Regions from separate parts of the Streptomyces sp. PTL18 genome, predicted to be linked through region 2. Evidence: riboswitches for the same ligand, from Rfam matches in the RefSeq annotation. Region 2 holds a riboswitch; each other region holds the start of a gene.
The links. Region 2 has a riboswitch for cyclic di-AMP ahead of AC5WS8_RS27080 (C40 family peptidase). Riboswitches for the same ligand answer to the same signal wherever they lie in the genome.

Region 1 (3,839 bases), on a different contig from region 2:
GCGCGTGCTGGAGGTCACCGCCGAGGAGGTGCAGGAGATCGCCGAGGCCCGCCTGCGCCCCGACAACCGCGCGGTGCTCGTGTACGAACCGGTCGCGACCGAGGCCCCGGAAGCAGCCGAGACCACCGACGAGACCGAGGAGTCGGCGAAGTGACCGAGCTCGCGACCATGGACTTCCACCCGCAGCCCCAGCCCGGCGAGGCCCGGCCCTGGGCGTTCCCGGCGCCCCAGCGCGGCACGCTCGACAACGGCCTGACCGTGCTGCGCTGCCACCGCCCCGGCCAGCAGGTCGTCGCCGTCGAGGTGCTCCTCGACGCCCCCCTGGACGCCGAGCCGGCCGGCCTCGACGGCGTCGCCACGATCATGGCGCGCGCCTTCTCCGAGGGCACCGACAAGCACTCCGCCGAGGAGTTCGCCGCCGAGCTGGAGCGCTGCGGCGCCACCCTCGACTCGCACGCCGACCACCCCGGCGTCCGCCTCTCCCTCGAGGTGCCCGTCTCCCGCCTCCCCAAGGCGCTCGGGCTGCTCGCCGACGCTCTCAGGTCGCCGGCCTTCGCGGACAGCGAGGTGGAACGCCTGGTGCGCAACCGCCTCGACGAGATCCCGCACGAGACGGCCAACCCGGCCCGCCGCGCCGCCAAGGAGCTCTCCAAGGAGCTGTTCCCGGCGGCCTCGCGCATGTCCCGCCCGCGGCAGGGCACCGAGGAGACGGTCGCGAACATCGACGCCGCCGCCGTCCGCGCGTTCCACGAGCGGTATGTGCGCCCGGCGACGTCCACCGCGGTCGTGGTCGGCGACCTCACCGGGATCGATCTCGACGCGCTCCTCGACGACACTCTCGGCGCCTGGACGGGGGAGCCATCCAAGCCGCGCCCGGTGCCCCCGGTGACCGCCGACGACACCGGCCGCGTGATCATCGTGGACCGTCCCGGCGCCGTCCAGACACAGCTGCTCATCGGCCGTATCGGGCCCGACCGCCACGACCGCGTGTGGCCCGCCCAGGTGCTCGGCACGTACTGCCTCGGCGGCACCCTCACCTCCCGCCTGGACCGCGTCCTGCGCGAGGAGAAGGGCTACACCTACGGGGTGCGGGCCTTCGGCCAGGTGCTGCGCTCCGCGCCCGACGGCACGGGCGCCGCGATGCTCGCCATCAGCGGCTCGGTCGACACGCCGAACACCGGCCCGGCGCTCGACGACCTGTGGAAGGTGCTGCGCACGCTCGCCGCCGAGGGCCTGACGGACGCCGAGCGCGATGTCGCCGTGCAGAACCTGGTGGGGGTGGCACCGCTGAAGTTCGAGACGGCGGCGGCCGTCGCGAGCACGCTCGCCGACCAGGTCGAGCAGCACCTGCCGGACCACTACCAGTCGACGCTGTATCAGGAGCTGGCCGCCACGGGCACGGTCGAGGCCACCGCGGCCGTGGTGAACGCGTTCCCCGTGGACCGCCTGGTCACCGTTCTGGTGGGCGACGCCGCCCAGATCAAGGAGCCTGTCGAGGCGCTCGGCATCGGTGAAGTCAGCGTCGTCGCAGCCGAGTAGAAAGCACGCACGCGCGCGTTTCTCGCGCCGTCCCGGGGGCCCCGGTGACCTTCCGTGTCATCGGGGCCCCGCCCGTCGGCGGGTTTGTCCGTATTGCCACAGAGGTTGCCTCTCTGCCCTGTGGGATGCGCTACAAACCCCGTTCTCTGTTTGCTGATTGAAAGCCGGTCCCCTTAGCTTCGTTCGGGCTGTTCGTCAGGCAGTGCGCCGCACCCGCGGCAGCGGACAGTCATCGCCGAGTCCCCGTACGGCGCGAGCCAGGGGAGCCGGGGACCCAAAACCACAGTCCCTGGGGTGAATCGGGCGCAAGCCCGTAGGAGACCTTCCTGCTCCGAACCCGTCAGCTAACCCGGTAGGCGAGAGGGAAGGAAAGGACCAGCCACTTCATGGCGTTCACCTGCGCCACCGGGAAGCACCGTCCCCCCAGCCGTGTGAAGCGTACGACTGCGAACGCCGTCGGCGTCGCCGCGCTCACCACCACCGGTGTCCTCGGCACCCTGGCCGCCCCGGCCCTGGCCGCCGGCGCCCCCGTCCAACAGACCGGACTGCTCCAGGCCGTCACCCTCGGTGACTCGGTCGCCGAGAAGATCGACGCACAGGCCGCCGTCCAGAAGCAGGCCGCCGAGCGGAAGCAGGCCGAGGAGGCCGCGCGCAGGAAGGCCGCCGAGAAGGCCCGGCAGGAGCGGGAGGCCAAGGAGCGGGCCGCACGCGACGCCGAGCGCAGGCGACTCAACACGTTCGTGCCGCCGATCTCCGACTCCTATGTGTCCACCGGCTACAAGACCGGCGGCTCCCTGTGGTCCTCCGGCGCCCACACCGGCATCGACTTCCACGCCGCCACGGGCACGCCCGTGCACGCCGTCGGCTCCGGCACCGTGGTCCGGACCGGCTGGGGCGGTGCGTACGGCAACCAGATCGTCATCAGGATGAACGACGGCACCTACACCCAGTACGGCCACCTGTCGTCCATCGGCGTCTCCGTGGGGCAGCGGGTCACCCCCGGCCAGCGGATAGCCCTCTCCGGGTCCACGGGCAACACCACGGGACCGCACCTGCACTTCGAGGCCCGTACCACTCCCGAGTACGGCTCGGACATCGACCCCGTCGCCTACCTCCGCGCGCACGGCGTGAACGTCTGACGGCCCGCGCCCGCGACGGGCGCGCCCGCACCCGACGGCCCCGGCTGATCAGCCGGGGCCGTCGTGGGCTTTCGAACGGCTGTGTGTCCAAAAAATATGCATGGATTTCAGCTCCCCGTCGGAGATTTTGGTCCGCTGCAATAGAGTCGGTTGAACACGCGCCAATCGCGTACGTTTCACGGGGATTAAGGCGGAGGTCGGTCATGCGTATTCCGGCGCACTCGGTCTGCACGGCGATCCGCGATGACATCGTCGCGGGTGTCTACGAGCGCGGCAGCCGGCTCACCGAGGAACTCCTCGCGCGGCGCTACGGCGTCTCCCGTGTCCCCGTGCGCGAGGCGCTGCGCACCCTGGAGGCCGAGGGCTTCGTCGTGACCCGCCGGCACGCGGGCGCGTGCGTGGCGGAGCCCACCGAACAGGAGGCCGCCGACCTGCTGGAGATGCGGATGCTGCTGGAACCGCTCGGAGCCGCGCGGGCCGCGCAGCGGCGCACCGAGGCCCACCTCAAGGTGCTGCGCGGCCTGGTCAGACTGGGCCAGGAGCGGGCCAGGAGGGGCAACAGCGAGGATCTGCGCTCTCTGGGCGGCTGGTTCCACGAGACGCTGGCGCAGGCCTGCGGGAGCCCCGCGCTGACCTCGACGCTCGCACAGCTGAGGCACAAGATCACATGGACGTACACGGTCGACGCGCCGGCCGACCCCGCGGAGTCCTGGGCCGAGCACGGCGGCATCGTGGACGCCGTCGCACGCGGCGACAGCGAGCGCGCGCGGGCGATCACGGCGCTGCACACGGAACGCTCGACGTCCGCGCACCGGCTCCGCTTTCCGGGCGGTCCGGACCGCCCGGAACGTGTGAGGACTTCGCAACACGGCGTAAACATCTCCGCGCTCCGGCATTAACACGGGCACCGTATACAAAGAGGGATATCCGGCGGGGCCTGTTTTCGGCTGCCTTTTTTGCGCACCTCCGAAAACTTTGGTGCGTCATTTCGGCGCGTCGCGACGACTTCATTCGGGCGCTGCTGAACAAGAACGCCTCACACCATGAGGTGATCGGTCCTGGTGGTGAGCCGAGGCGCGACAGGTGTCACCGAGGCAGGCTTGTTGTCACTTCGCATCGGAACCTGGCTGTGGTTCCGGCAACGCCGGTGCAGGCCGGTCC
Region 2 (3,839 bases):
GTCTCCAGGGTGCGCATGCCGCTCGCCTGGGACTCCAGGCTGATGAAATCACGGTAGGCCGGAGGCAGCACCCCGCGGTAGGCGTGCCACCAGTTCTGCCGGCCGCCACCGTCCTCCGAGCCCGCCAGCACCAGCAGCAGTTCCCGCAGCTCCGGGTCCTGAACGCCGTACGCGTCCAGCAGCAGGCGGACGTCCGCCGGCTTGACCCCGCTGGAGCCCGTCTCGATGCGGCTCACCTTCGACTGGTGCCAGCCGACGAGACCGGCCGCCTCCCCGCTCGTGAGGCCCGCCCGGTGGCGCAGGGCGCGCAATTCGGCACCGAGCTTGCGGCGGCGCACCGCTGGTCCGTATTGCATGGCCGACTCCTTCCGCAGGGCGCCCGGTTGCACGGCGAGACGGTAGAGGATGCGCCCGAGGGCACCGCAAACTCGGCCGGTCGTCGCAGAGTTCACCGCTTCGAGCGACAGATATATGCATATCTCGGGGGAACGGGCGCGACAGGGTCCAGGTGGTGGCAGGCTGGCGCGCAGCACCAAGTCCGGGACCCTTACTCGAACCAACCACTCCGTGTCGGACTCCGGTCCCGTGTGGAAAGGGACGACGTCGCCATGGCAGACCACCAGGAAGCATCCGTCACTCTGCCGAGCGATCCCGCCTCGGTCTCCGCCGCCCGAAAATACGTCTCGAGCGTCCTCCTCGAATGGGGGATGCCCGGCGACGCGGAAGTAGCCGACACCGTCCGCCTGATCGTCTCCGAACTCGCCACCAACGCCGTACAGCACACCCTCGGGCAGTCGCCCACCTTCACGGTCGACATCGCGCTCGACCGCGACGAATTACTGCGTATCGGGGTCACCGACAGCCATCCGCGCTTCCCCAAGCGCCTGCCTGCGGCCGTGCAGCAGGACAACGGGCGGGGCATGGTGATCATCCGGTGTCTGACCGCCGAGTGCGGCGGGAAGCTGAGCGTGCGACCCACCCGCGAGGGCGGCAAGACGGTCGCGATCGAGCTGCCGTGGACGAAGCCGATGCAGCCGGTCGCCGCGTCACCGGGGCCGGGGGAGGCGTGAACGCAGATCGCGACGGGCCGCCGCCGTGCGGACCGCTGCCGAAGGCCCGGCGGTCACCGGGACCCCTCGGTCGGCTCCCGGTCGTCCCGCCCGCCGGGGGCCTGCCGCGGTACGACGACCGTGCGCCGCACCACCCAGGGCAGGACGCGCCACAGGCCCAGGCAGACCAGCAGCGTTCCCGCCCCGGCCGCGAGCCCGGCCACCCGGCCGAGGGACACGTCCACCACCAGCAGGACCGATCCGGTGAACGCCAGCATCAGCACCCCCATGCCGACCTTCGCCAGACGGGAGGAGATCCTCACGATGGCGGGCTTGGCGTTCTGCTGGAACAGCGACCGGTGCAGCGCGGCGGGCGCCGTGAACAGGGCTGCGGCCAGCATGGCGAGCAGGAGCGTCGTCACGTAGGTGGTGCGCTGGACCGTGTCCAGAGTGGGGAAGCGCTGGGAGAAGGCCAGCGTCAGCAGGAACGCGAACAGGATCTGCACCCCTGTCTGGGTGACACGCAGCTCCTGCAGCAACTCGGTGAAGTTGCGGTCGGCACGCTCCAGGGGGGTCTCGCGTCGTGCCTGCTCGGGAGGTCGGTCGGCCATGGTCAACGAGTATCCGCTCACCCCTGCCTCACGCCCGCCCCAGCGGGTCGCTTCCGGAGCGATCGAGCCCGGTGGGCCTGCTGCGCAGCCTGAACTGTCGCGTCTCCCCGTCGAGCGGCGTGTCGCGGGGTGACGGCAGGCAACCCCCGTCACCCCGGGCCGCAGGGCCTCAGCGGACGCGGCCGTACCAGACGCTCCTCGTCCAGATCTTCTCCAGCCTGACCACCGACCCCGTCTTCGGGGAGTGCCAGATCTTGCCCTTCCCGGCGTAGATGCCGACGTGGTAGACGTTCCGGCCCGAGTGGAAGAACACCAGGTCCCCGGCCTGCCGCTGGGAGGCGGAGATGTGCCGCGTTTTGTTGTACTGCGCCGCCGCCGTCCGGGGCAGGGTCTTGCCCGCCTTCTTGAACGCGTACAGCGTCAGCCCGGAGCAGTCGAAGCGACGCGGTCCCGCGGCGCCGTACTGGTACGGGGATCCCTTCTTCGACGCCGCGACCTGCAGTGCCCTCGTCGCCGGCGTCGCGGCGGACGCGTCGGGGGCGATACCGGGGACCGCGATGCTGCCGCCGACGGCGGCGATGGTGAGGGCGGAGGCCGTTCCGGCCCGGCCCAGCAGCGACGGGACTCGATTGAGCGCGGTCATGCGCAACCCTTCGTCAGCCGCCTGTGAAGGATGACCTGTCGGATTCGGGCTGGCGAAGTAGCCCGGCCGCTGACGCGGCTTCACCCCAAGGACCGCACGGATCTGTCCGGCGGCCCGCCTTGCTGGGTCCTCCACTCCTGCCGATCCACTCCTGTCGACCGGTCATCCGGGCGGCGGCAGGACTCGGCGTCCGCCCGGACCGCCCCGCCGCGGTGGCGGGGGCTTGTCGTCAGTGAGGGATCTTCACCTAAAGGCGTCGGAAAATCACAACGGAATCGGGGGTTTGTGGCATTACTCACCACTCACCCGTTCGGGTGGACAGCCCTTCGTTCGAAGAGGGTTGAGGAAGAGGACGAGGCCTCGGACCTGCACCGGAGTAGATCATTCCGCCCTGGGGCCAGGCGCGTTGTGCGACGTTGCCCAGCCCCGGGAGGGAGAGGAATCTACTCGGACGGCGGTACCCCGTTCGGCTCGTTTGAGCAACCGCGCGTCGTGGGCTGGTTGCTCACTGCCCGTCAGACCGGGTCGGCGGCACCGTGACGCGGGCCGCGCGGCGTTCGCCGTCGAGGACGCGCAGGGCCCGGGCGAGGGTGGGCCCGTGCATCTCGTTCTCCCCGCGCTGGTGCATCAGTTCCAGCGCCTCACGCAACGCCATCGCCTTGCTCACCAGTGCCTGCGCGGCGCGCAGACCGCGGTAGGTGTCCCCGGAGTGCGCCGGGTTGATGCGGCCGAGCAGGTCGACCACGTCGAGGTAACGGTCGATCAACTCCGCCTCGGCACGGGTCAGCGCGGGCAGTGGGGGCAGTTCCGGTGGCAGCATCGGCGGCTCACCTCGTGCCGGGGGTGGGGCGCGGGACCCTGCGGCTGGGAATGACGCGGTCGATCAGGCCGTACTCCACCGCCGCCGGCGCGTCGAAGATCGTGTCACGCTCGATGTCGGCGGCGATCCGCTCCGGGCTCTGCCCGGTGTGCCGGACGAGCATCTCCTCCAGTCGGCCGCGAACCCGCATCAGCTCTTCGGCCTGGATGAACAGGTCACTGGCCTGCCCCTGAACGGGCTCCGGCAGGGATGGCTGGCGGATGACCACGCGGGCGCCGGGCAGTGCGAACCGCTTGCCCGGTGTGCCCCCGGCGAGCAGCACGGCCGCGGCCGACGCCGCCTGCCCGAGGCAGATCGTCTCCACGTCGCAGCCGACGTACTGCATCGTGTCGTAGACGGCGGCCATCGCGCTGAACGAGCCGCCGGGGGAGTTGATGTACAGCGAGATGTCCCGGTCCGGATCCAGGTACTCGAGGTGCATGAACTGCGCCATCACGTCGTTGGCCGAGATCTCGTCGACCGGCGTGCCGAGGAAGACGATCCGCTCCTCGAGGAGCTTCGCGTAGGGATCGAGCGTCCGGCTTCCGTAGCCGGTGCGTTCCGTGAACTCGGGCAGGACATGGCGGGCGGACGGTCGGTTCATGGCATGCGCCTCCTCGGGCTGACTCCTGTAAAAAATGTACAGGACGTACGTTCCTGGTGGTGGGAAGCATGCT
Region 3 (3,839 bases), on a different contig from region 2:
CCGTCGTACCCGGCCGGTACTTACCGGTCAGGAAGCCCGACGCGAGCGCGTAGTACGGAACCGCCGCGAGCCCGGCCCGGGAGGCGACGTCCTGCAGCGTCCCCTCGTAGGTGTCGCGCGAGACCAGGTTGTAGTGCGGCTGGAGCGCCACGTACCGCGCCAGGTTCTCCCGGTCGGAGAAGTCCAGCGACTCCTGGAGGCGCTCGGCGGAGATGTTGGAGGCGGCGATGGCGCGCACCTTGCCCGCCTTCACCAGCTCGTCCAGCGCGCCGATGATCTCCTCGACCGGCACCTCGGGCTGGTCGAAGTGGGTGTAGTAGAGATCGATGTAGTCGGTGCCCAGACGGCGCAGGGACGCGTCGGCCGCCGCCTTGATGTTGGCGGCGGTCAGGCCCCGGTAGTCGGGGTGCTGGCTGACCTTGGTGGCGATGAGGACGTCGGAGCGGTTGCCGCGCGCCTTGAGCCACTTGCCGATGACGGTCTCGGACTCACCGCCCTTGTTGCCCGGCGCCCAGGCCGAGTACACGTCGGCCGTGTCGACGAAGTTGCCGCCCGCCTGCGCGTAGGCGTCGAGGACGGCGAAGGACTGCGTCTCGTCGGCGGTCCAGCCGAAGACGTTCCCACCGAGGGACAGGGGGAAGACCTCGAGATCGGACGAACCCAGCTTGCGAAGAGAAGTCATGCTCCTCGTCAACGCCCGAACCGGGCCGGGGTCTTCCGGGCGTCCGCAAAGATCTTGCAAACGGGCGCGCTGCCGCGTGGGGTCAGGGGTTGAGGCCCTTGCTCTGCAGCCATGCCATCGGGTCGATCGCGGCGCCGCCGTCCGGGTGGACCTCCAGGTGCAGGTGCGGCCCGGTGACGTTGCCGGTCGCGCCCACGCGGCCGATGACATCGCCCGTGCCGACCTTCTGCCCGACCGACACGCTGATCGACGACTGGTGGCAGAACCACAGCTCGGTGCCGTCGTCGAGGGTGAGGATCGTGCGGTAGCCGTACGAGCCGGCCCAGCCCGCCGCCGTGATCGTGCCGCTGTGGACGGCCTTGATGAGCGTGCCGGTGGGCGCGGCGAAGTCCAGACCGGTGTGGTAGCCGGAGGACCACATGGCACCGGCGTCACCGAAGCGGGAGGTCAGGGTGTAGGAGGAGGTCGGCAGTGTGAACTGCTTGGCCAGTTCGGCGAGCCGCGCGGCCTCCTCGGCCTTCTTCTTCTCCGCGGCGGCCCGGGCCTGCGCGTCGTCCTGCGCCTTGGCCGCCGCGGCGGCGGCCTTCTTCACGGCGGCGTCCTCGGCGGCCTGCGCCGCCGTCCGTGCGATCCGCTCCTGCTGGGACACGGCCTGCTGCATGATCCGGGCGCGCAGCGCCTCGCCCGCGCCCTTGGAGCCGGAGGCGTCCGTGGCGTCGGTCTGGCCGACGCTGCTGAGCGCGGTGGCCGAGCTCCCGGGAGCCCCGGAGTCGTCACCGATGAGGGCCTTGGCGGACTCCGTGACCGAGGAGAGGTCCGGCAGCGATATGGACACCGGCGGCTTGCCGGACTGCGCGGTGGCCATGCCACCGGCGCCGACGGCGGCCATCACACCGACGCCGAGGACCGTGGAGCTGCGGGCGAGTCCGCCCCCGCGCTGCTTGGCGACGCGGTGCCGGCCGCGGACGGGACGGAGGGAGTCCTCGGTGGGGTTCCACTCCTCCCAGGGGCCCTCGTCGGTGCCGGGCGCGAGGCCGAGCGTCTGGGTGCCGTTCGGGGCGGACGAGGTGCTCTGGGCAGGCCGGTTGAACGCCACGTGGGCGCACTCCTTTCCTTCCGTCTCGCCTACCGGGTTAGCTGACGGGTTCGGAGCAGGAAGGTCTCCTACGCGCGTATACCGTCCGTGCGACCACGGCGGTATCCGCTCGATTCACCCCAAGGTGGTGGTTCCCCGGCTCCCTCGCGGGATTCGGCAGGCGCGCACGGAGCCGCCTCTGGTGACGGCTGGGACGACCGCGCTGCGTTATCGAACGTTAATAGACGCGGGGCCTGTATTCCAAGCCGTTCGGACAGATCCCTTCCCTTCGTCGACCAGGACTTTCACCGCCTGAACGGAGGAAAACGGGCGAGTCACCCACACCTCGGAAGCCTCATGTGTAGTGACGGTATGTCAGTTGTTATGCACAGGAGCATCGCTCGATCACCCACCGTGATCATTCGGGGGCGTGGGCCTGCGGACGGCCAGCAGAGCCATGTCGTCCGTGCCGCGGCCGCCGGTGTGCCGGGCGACCTCACGCGTGACGGTGCTCAGCAGGGCGCCGGGGCCGGGGAAGACCCGGCCGGCGAGACGGACGGCGGGGTCGTAGAACCGGCCGTGCGCGTCGCGGGCCTCCGAGACGCCGTCGGTGTAGAAGAGCAGCATGGAGCCGGGCGGGAACTCCCACTCCTCCGCCCGGCCGGGCCGGACGCCGAGGTCGCCCATGCCGAGCGGCGGTGCCGGGTCACGGGCCCCGAGCTCGCGCAGGGAGCCGTCCGGCAGCAGGAGCAGCGGCGAGGGGTGGCCGCGGTTGACGATGCGGACGACGCCGGAGCCGTGCGGGATCTCGGCGAGCACCGCGGTGGTGAACCCCTCGAACCCCTCGGGGTCCTCGCGCTCGGCGCGGTCCCGCGACAGCGCCCGCTCCAGGCGCTGGGCGACGGCCTCGAGCGCCGGCTCCTGTTCGGCGGCCTCCCGGAAGGCGCCGATCACCACGGCCACGACGGTGACCGCCCCCATGCCCTTTCCGCGTACGTCGCCGACGACGAGCCGCACCCCGTGCGGGGAGTCCTGGACGGTGTACAGGTCGCCGCCGATGAACGCGTCGGCCTGGGCGGCCTCGTAGCGGGCGGCGATGTCCAGCCCACCGATCCGGTCTGCGGGTTCGGGCAGCACCGCGCGCTGCGCGGCCTCGGCGATCTGGCGGGCGGAGGCGAGGCGGGCCACGTTGCGGCGGACGAGCACGTTGATGAGGACGGCGAGGGCCGAGACGGTGACGACCGTGGCCCCCTCGGTGATCTCCCCGGCCTGTCCGAGCACGCCGAGCCCGAGGTGGACCCCGAGGACCACCACGACGGCGGTCAGGCCGGTGAGGACGGTGCCGCGCAACGAGAACAGCGGAGCGGCCACGAGCGGCGCGGCGGTGAAGAGGGGGCCGGCCGTGTAGTCGGACGGGGCGAAGAGGTCGAAGCAGACCCCGCCGGCGATCAGCAGCCAGGGCAGGGCGCTCAGGAAGGCCCGCGCGTACGAGATCCCCCGCTCCTCGACCTCCGTCCCGGCTTCCGCCTCGGCCTCGGCGCACGTCGGCACCGCAGCCTCCCTCGCGCCGGGGGCGGGCAGCGGGGCTGGGGCGTCGGGGGCGGGCACGGGCGCTCCGAAGGGTCGGGTGACTTCAGGGGCTTGGGCGGTTCGACGGGGCTTGGTGGTTCCAGAGGCCTCCTCGGTGGTTCCAGGGGGCTTGGTGGTTCCAGGGGCCTCCTTGGTGGTTCCAGAGGCCTCCTCGGTGGTTCCAGGGGCTCGGGCGGCTACCGGGGCTCCAGGGGCCCGGGCAAGCCGGCCGTCAGGCCGGCCGCGTCGCCGGTCGTCACGGTCGGGAGGACACCCACCGGACGGGTCATGGGCCTCGGTCCGGTCATGGGCCTCGGTGCCCTGCGCACACGGCCCCTCGAGTCCACGCCGCCCGGCCGGTTCGCCCTGCTCCCATGACCACCGCTCGCCTGCTTGCTGCGCCACCCGTCCAGGCTTCCCGGAAGGGCGGCGGGGGGCGACCGCTGTGGGCCGGGCGGAGTAGCCACCAGGCGGTGACCAGGAGAAAGGGCGGCCGGGGAAACGCCGAGGGCC
Region 4 (3,839 bases), on a different contig from region 2:
CGTGGGCGAGCCACGCCACCCCCACGGCCGCCGCGACCACCGCCCCGAGCACCGCGATCCCCTGCGTCGCCACGCACCCGAGGAACACCGCCCCCGGCATCCGGCGCTCCCAGTTCGGCACGGTCGACGGAACCAGGCAGCCCCAGAGCACCGCGGCCAGTGCGAGCAGCGCCACGGCAGGCGGCTGCCCGTCCAGCGCGGACACTCCCGAGCCCAGCACGGTGGTCGCCGCCACCACGGTGAGCGCCGCCGCTGAACCGGTCCGGGTCCGCCACTGCTCCCGGTGCCACAGCAGTCGCAGGGCGATGTCGGCGGCGAGCCCCAACCAGGCGGTGCCCGCCAGAACCAGGGCGATGCGGGAGAGGACCTGGTGGCCGGTCAGGTGCAAGCCGACCGACAGGACGCCGGTCGCCATGACGGCGGCCCCGGTGGCGGGCGGACGCGGCGCCCACCAGGCGCGCAGCGCGGAGGTGCCTGACATGCGCCCGATGCTAGGGACGCGCACGCGGGTTGCGTACGGGGCGCGCGCGCCACCGCGGAAAACAACCCCACGCGCGCGTGCCGGACGGCGGGCGTCACCACGCGCGCACCGGCACAGGCGTCACCACGCGCGCGTACGGCAAAGACGTCACCGCGCGCCTGCCGGACGGGGCACGCGCGTGGCCGGGCGGGGTGAGCGCGCGTGGCCGTACAGGGTGAGCACGCGCGCGTGGCCGGACAGGCGCCGGGTCAGGCCGGTCGCACCACACTGTGGATGATCGACGCGCCCCCGTAGTAGATCGACTCCTCGCGGACGTACGCCCCCGGCTTCGGCGCATGGATCATCATGCCGTTGCCGATGTAGAGACCGACATGGCTGATGTCGTCGTAGAAGAAGATCAGGTCGCCGGGGCGCGCGTCCGCGAGTGAGACCGTCGTGCCCGCGTTCACCTGGTCATAGGTGGTGCGCGGCAGCGACACCCCGGCGGCCTTCCAGGCGGCCTGGGTCAGACCCGAGCAGTCGTACGAGCCGGGCCCGGTGGCACCCCACACGTACGGCTTGCCGATCTGCGCACGGGCGAACGCCAGCGCCTCGGCGGCCTGCGTCGCGTACGAGGAGTCCGTGGAGCCCGTGGAAGAGCCCGACGAGCCGGTCGTGGCGGTGGACGGCTGCTGCTGCGCCGCCTGCTGCTGCGCCGCCTGCTGCCGTGCCAGCTCCTCCGCCTGCCGCTGCGCCTCCTCCTGCTTCTTCTTCTCGAGCGCGGCGAGCCGTGCCTTCTCCTGCGCGGTCAGTTCGGACAGCAGGTCCCGCGCGGCGGCCAGCTTCTTCTGGACGTCCGTCTTGGCCGACCGGAGCCTCTGCTGCGACTCGGTGAGCGACCGCAGGCTCTCGGTGGCCTCCCGCCGCTTCTTCATCGTCGCGGCCTGCTCGGTGACGTACTCGTCGACCGCTTCCTTCTGACGGCCGGTGAGCCGGCTCATCAGCTGGGTCTGGTCGAAGTAGTCCTGCGGCGTGTCGGCGAGGAGGAAGGTGGCGGTGTCGGGGGCCACCTCACCCGTGCGGTACTGGGCCGCGGCGAAGGAACCCAGCCGGTCCCGCGCCTCGTTGAGCTTCCCGGTACGTCTTGCGACGTCGTCGAGGAGCGCGGTGACGCGCTCCCGCTGCCGGTCCGTTCTCTCCTTGGCCGCGTTGTACTGATCGGTGGCCGACTCGGCGCGGCGGTAGAGGTCGTCGACCTTCTTCTCGACCTCCTCGACGCTCGGCCTGCCGTCGGCGGAGGGTGCGGCGTTGGCGGTCTGCGAGAGCAGGGCCACGGAGGTGAGGGCAGCCGTCGCGAGTGCGGGGGTGCGTATGCCGGCCATGCGTGTGCCCGCGGGACGCGGCTTGCGGTGCGGCGCCATGAGAGGCGTCTCCTTCCGATGCACCGCCTACCGGGTTAGCTGTCGGGTTCGGGCGGGTTGTTCCGGAAGGTGTGCCCTACGGCCGTACCGCGCAGGGCGGTTGGCCGATTCACCCCAAGGTCGGGTGGGTCCCCGGCTCCGGCTGCCACGGGGGCACCGGACTCGGCGGAGGCCGCGCGGCCCGGCGACGTTCGCCGGTGGGGGTCGTACGGCCCGCCCGGCACGGTAGCCAACTGTTGGGGCTCCTGTGAAGGTTGATGCGTGATATGCCCGATACGTATTCGTGACCTTTTCCGGCGCCCCCGTTCTCGAGTACCGACCGTGAGTCGACGATTCTCCTCGGTGACGAGGCGTCCGGTGCTCGATTTCGGGCGTCGCCGGGGGCGGGATCCGGTTCCGGGCCGTGGAGTTTCCAGGGCGGCGACCGGCTGTCGGTGGGGCGGCCTAGACTCGGAGAGCGATGAGCAGCCTCTTTGACGACAGCTTCCTGGCGGACCTCAAGGCCACTCCGGCCCAGGAGGAGGAGCCCCCGCCGCCCGAGGACGATCACGCTCCGGAGCCGGTTCCGGACGATCTGTTCGGCGGGGAGTTCGACCTGCCCCCGGACAGGGACGCCTACTACCGCAACGGCGCGCACCGCCCTGCCGTCGACATGAGGGCCCTGCTGGAGGGGCTGAACGAGAACCAGCGCGCTGCCGTCGTGCACGCCGGCTCCCCGCTGCTCATCGTCGCCGGCGCCGGCTCCGGCAAGACCCGCGTGCTCACCCACCGCATCGCGTATCTGCTGGCCGAGCGGGGCGTCCATCCCGGGCAGATCCTCGCGATCACCTTCACCAACAAGGCCGCGGGCGAGATGAAGGAGCGGGTCGAGCAGCTCGTCGGCCCGCGCGCGAACGCGATGTGGGTGATGACCTTCCACAGCGCCTGTGTCCGCATCCTGCGCCGGGAGAGCAAGAAGCTCGGCTTCACCTCCTCCTTCTCCATCTACGACGCCGCCGACAGCAAGCGTCTGATGGCGCTCGTCTGCCGTGACCTGGACCTGGACCCGAAGCGCTTTCCGCCCAAGTCCTTCAGCGCCAAGATCTCCAACCTGAAGAACGAGCTGATCGACGAGGAGGACTTCGCCGCCCAGGCGTCCGACGGCTTCGAGAAGACCCTCGCCCAGGCGTACGCGCTCTACCAGTCCCGGCTGCGCGAGGCGAACGCGCTCGACTTCGACGACCTGATCATGACGACGGTCAACCTGCTGCGCGCCTTCCCGGATGTCGCCGAGCACTACCGCCGCCGCTTCCGCCATGTGCTCGTCGACGAGTACCAGGACACCAACCACGCCCAGTACGCCCTGGTGCGCGAACTCGTCGGCACCTTCGGGCACCCGGCGGACGTCCCGCCCGGCGAGCACGACGTCCCGCCCGCCGAACTGTGCGTCGTCGGTGATGCCGACCAGTCGATCTACGCCTTCCGCGGCGCGACCATCCGCAACATCCTCCAGTTCGAGGAGGACTACCCGGACGCCACGACGATCCTGCTGGAGCAGAACTACCGCTCCACCCAGACCATCCTGAGCGCCGCCAACGCGGTCATCGAGCGCAACGAGTCCCGCCGCCCCAAGAATCTGTGGACCAACGCCGGCGCCGGCGCCCGGATCACCGGCTATGTCGCCGACACCGAGCACGACGAGGCCCAGTTCGTCGCCGACGAGATAGACCGCCTCACGGACGCGGGCGAGGCGAAGGCGGGCGACGTCGCCGTCTTCTACCGCACCAACGCCCAGTCCCGAGTCTTCGAAGAGGTGTTCATCCGGGTCGGCCTGCCCTACAAGGTCGTCGGCGGCGTCCGCTTCTACGAGCGCAAGGAGGTCCGGGACGTCCTCGCCTACCTGCGGGTGCTGGCCAACCCGGAGGACTCCGTTCCGCTGCGGCGCATCCTGAACGTGCCCAAGCGGGGGATCGGTGAGC

Region 1: it holds a riboswitch for cyclic di-AMP, as region 2 does, so the genes downstream of both, AC5WS8_RS10195 (M23 family metallopeptidase) here and AC5WS8_RS27080 (C40 family peptidase) in region 2, are expected to answer to the same signal.
Region 3: it holds a riboswitch for cyclic di-AMP, as region 2 does, so the genes downstream of both, AC5WS8_RS37290 (M23 family metallopeptidase) here and AC5WS8_RS27080 (C40 family peptidase) in region 2, are expected to answer to the same signal.
Region 4: it holds a riboswitch for cyclic di-AMP, as region 2 does, so the genes downstream of both, AC5WS8_RS16510 (C40 family peptidase) here and AC5WS8_RS27080 (C40 family peptidase) in region 2, are expected to answer to the same signal.

What each region holds. Positions count from the first base shown of each region.
Region 1 covers NZ_JCAJZO010000004.1:251,324-255,162, reverse strand. The annotation lists gene AC5WS8_RS10205 (M16 family metallopeptidase) at 1-154, shown strand, start outside; gene AC5WS8_RS10200 (M16 family metallopeptidase) at 151-1,539, shown strand; cyclic di-AMP (ydaO/yuaA leader) riboswitch at 1,763-1,913, shown strand; gene AC5WS8_RS10195 (M23 family metallopeptidase) at 1,926-2,678, shown strand; gene AC5WS8_RS10190 (GntR family transcriptional regulator) at 2,882-3,577, shown strand.
Region 2 covers NZ_JCAJZO010000017.1:50,118-53,956, reverse strand. The annotation lists gene AC5WS8_RS27095 (helix-turn-helix domain-containing protein) at 1-356, opposite strand, end outside; gene AC5WS8_RS27090 (ATP-binding protein) at 609-1,070, shown strand; gene AC5WS8_RS27085 (DUF6328 family protein) at 1,124-1,660, opposite strand; gene AC5WS8_RS27080 (C40 family peptidase) at 1,830-2,303, opposite strand; cyclic di-AMP (ydaO/yuaA leader) riboswitch at 2,307-2,489, opposite strand; gene AC5WS8_RS27075 (hypothetical protein) at 2,809-3,123, opposite strand; gene AC5WS8_RS27070 (ATP-dependent Clp protease proteolytic subunit) at 3,131-3,766, opposite strand.
Region 3 covers NZ_JCAJZO010000046.1:15,008-18,846, reverse strand. The annotation lists gene AC5WS8_RS37295 (aldo/keto reductase) at 1-682, opposite strand, end outside; gene AC5WS8_RS37290 (M23 family metallopeptidase) at 765-1,778, opposite strand; cyclic di-AMP (ydaO/yuaA leader) riboswitch at 1,790-1,947, opposite strand; gene AC5WS8_RS37285 (PP2C family protein-serine/threonine phosphatase) at 2,163-3,308, opposite strand.
Region 4 covers NZ_JCAJZO010000007.1:261,658-265,496, forward strand. The annotation lists gene AC5WS8_RS16505 (tellurite resistance/C4-dicarboxylate transporter family protein) at 1-481, opposite strand, end outside; gene AC5WS8_RS16510 (C40 family peptidase) at 730-1,881, opposite strand; cyclic di-AMP (ydaO/yuaA leader) riboswitch at 1,889-2,059, opposite strand; gene pcrA (DNA helicase PcrA) at 2,342-3,839, shown strand, end outside.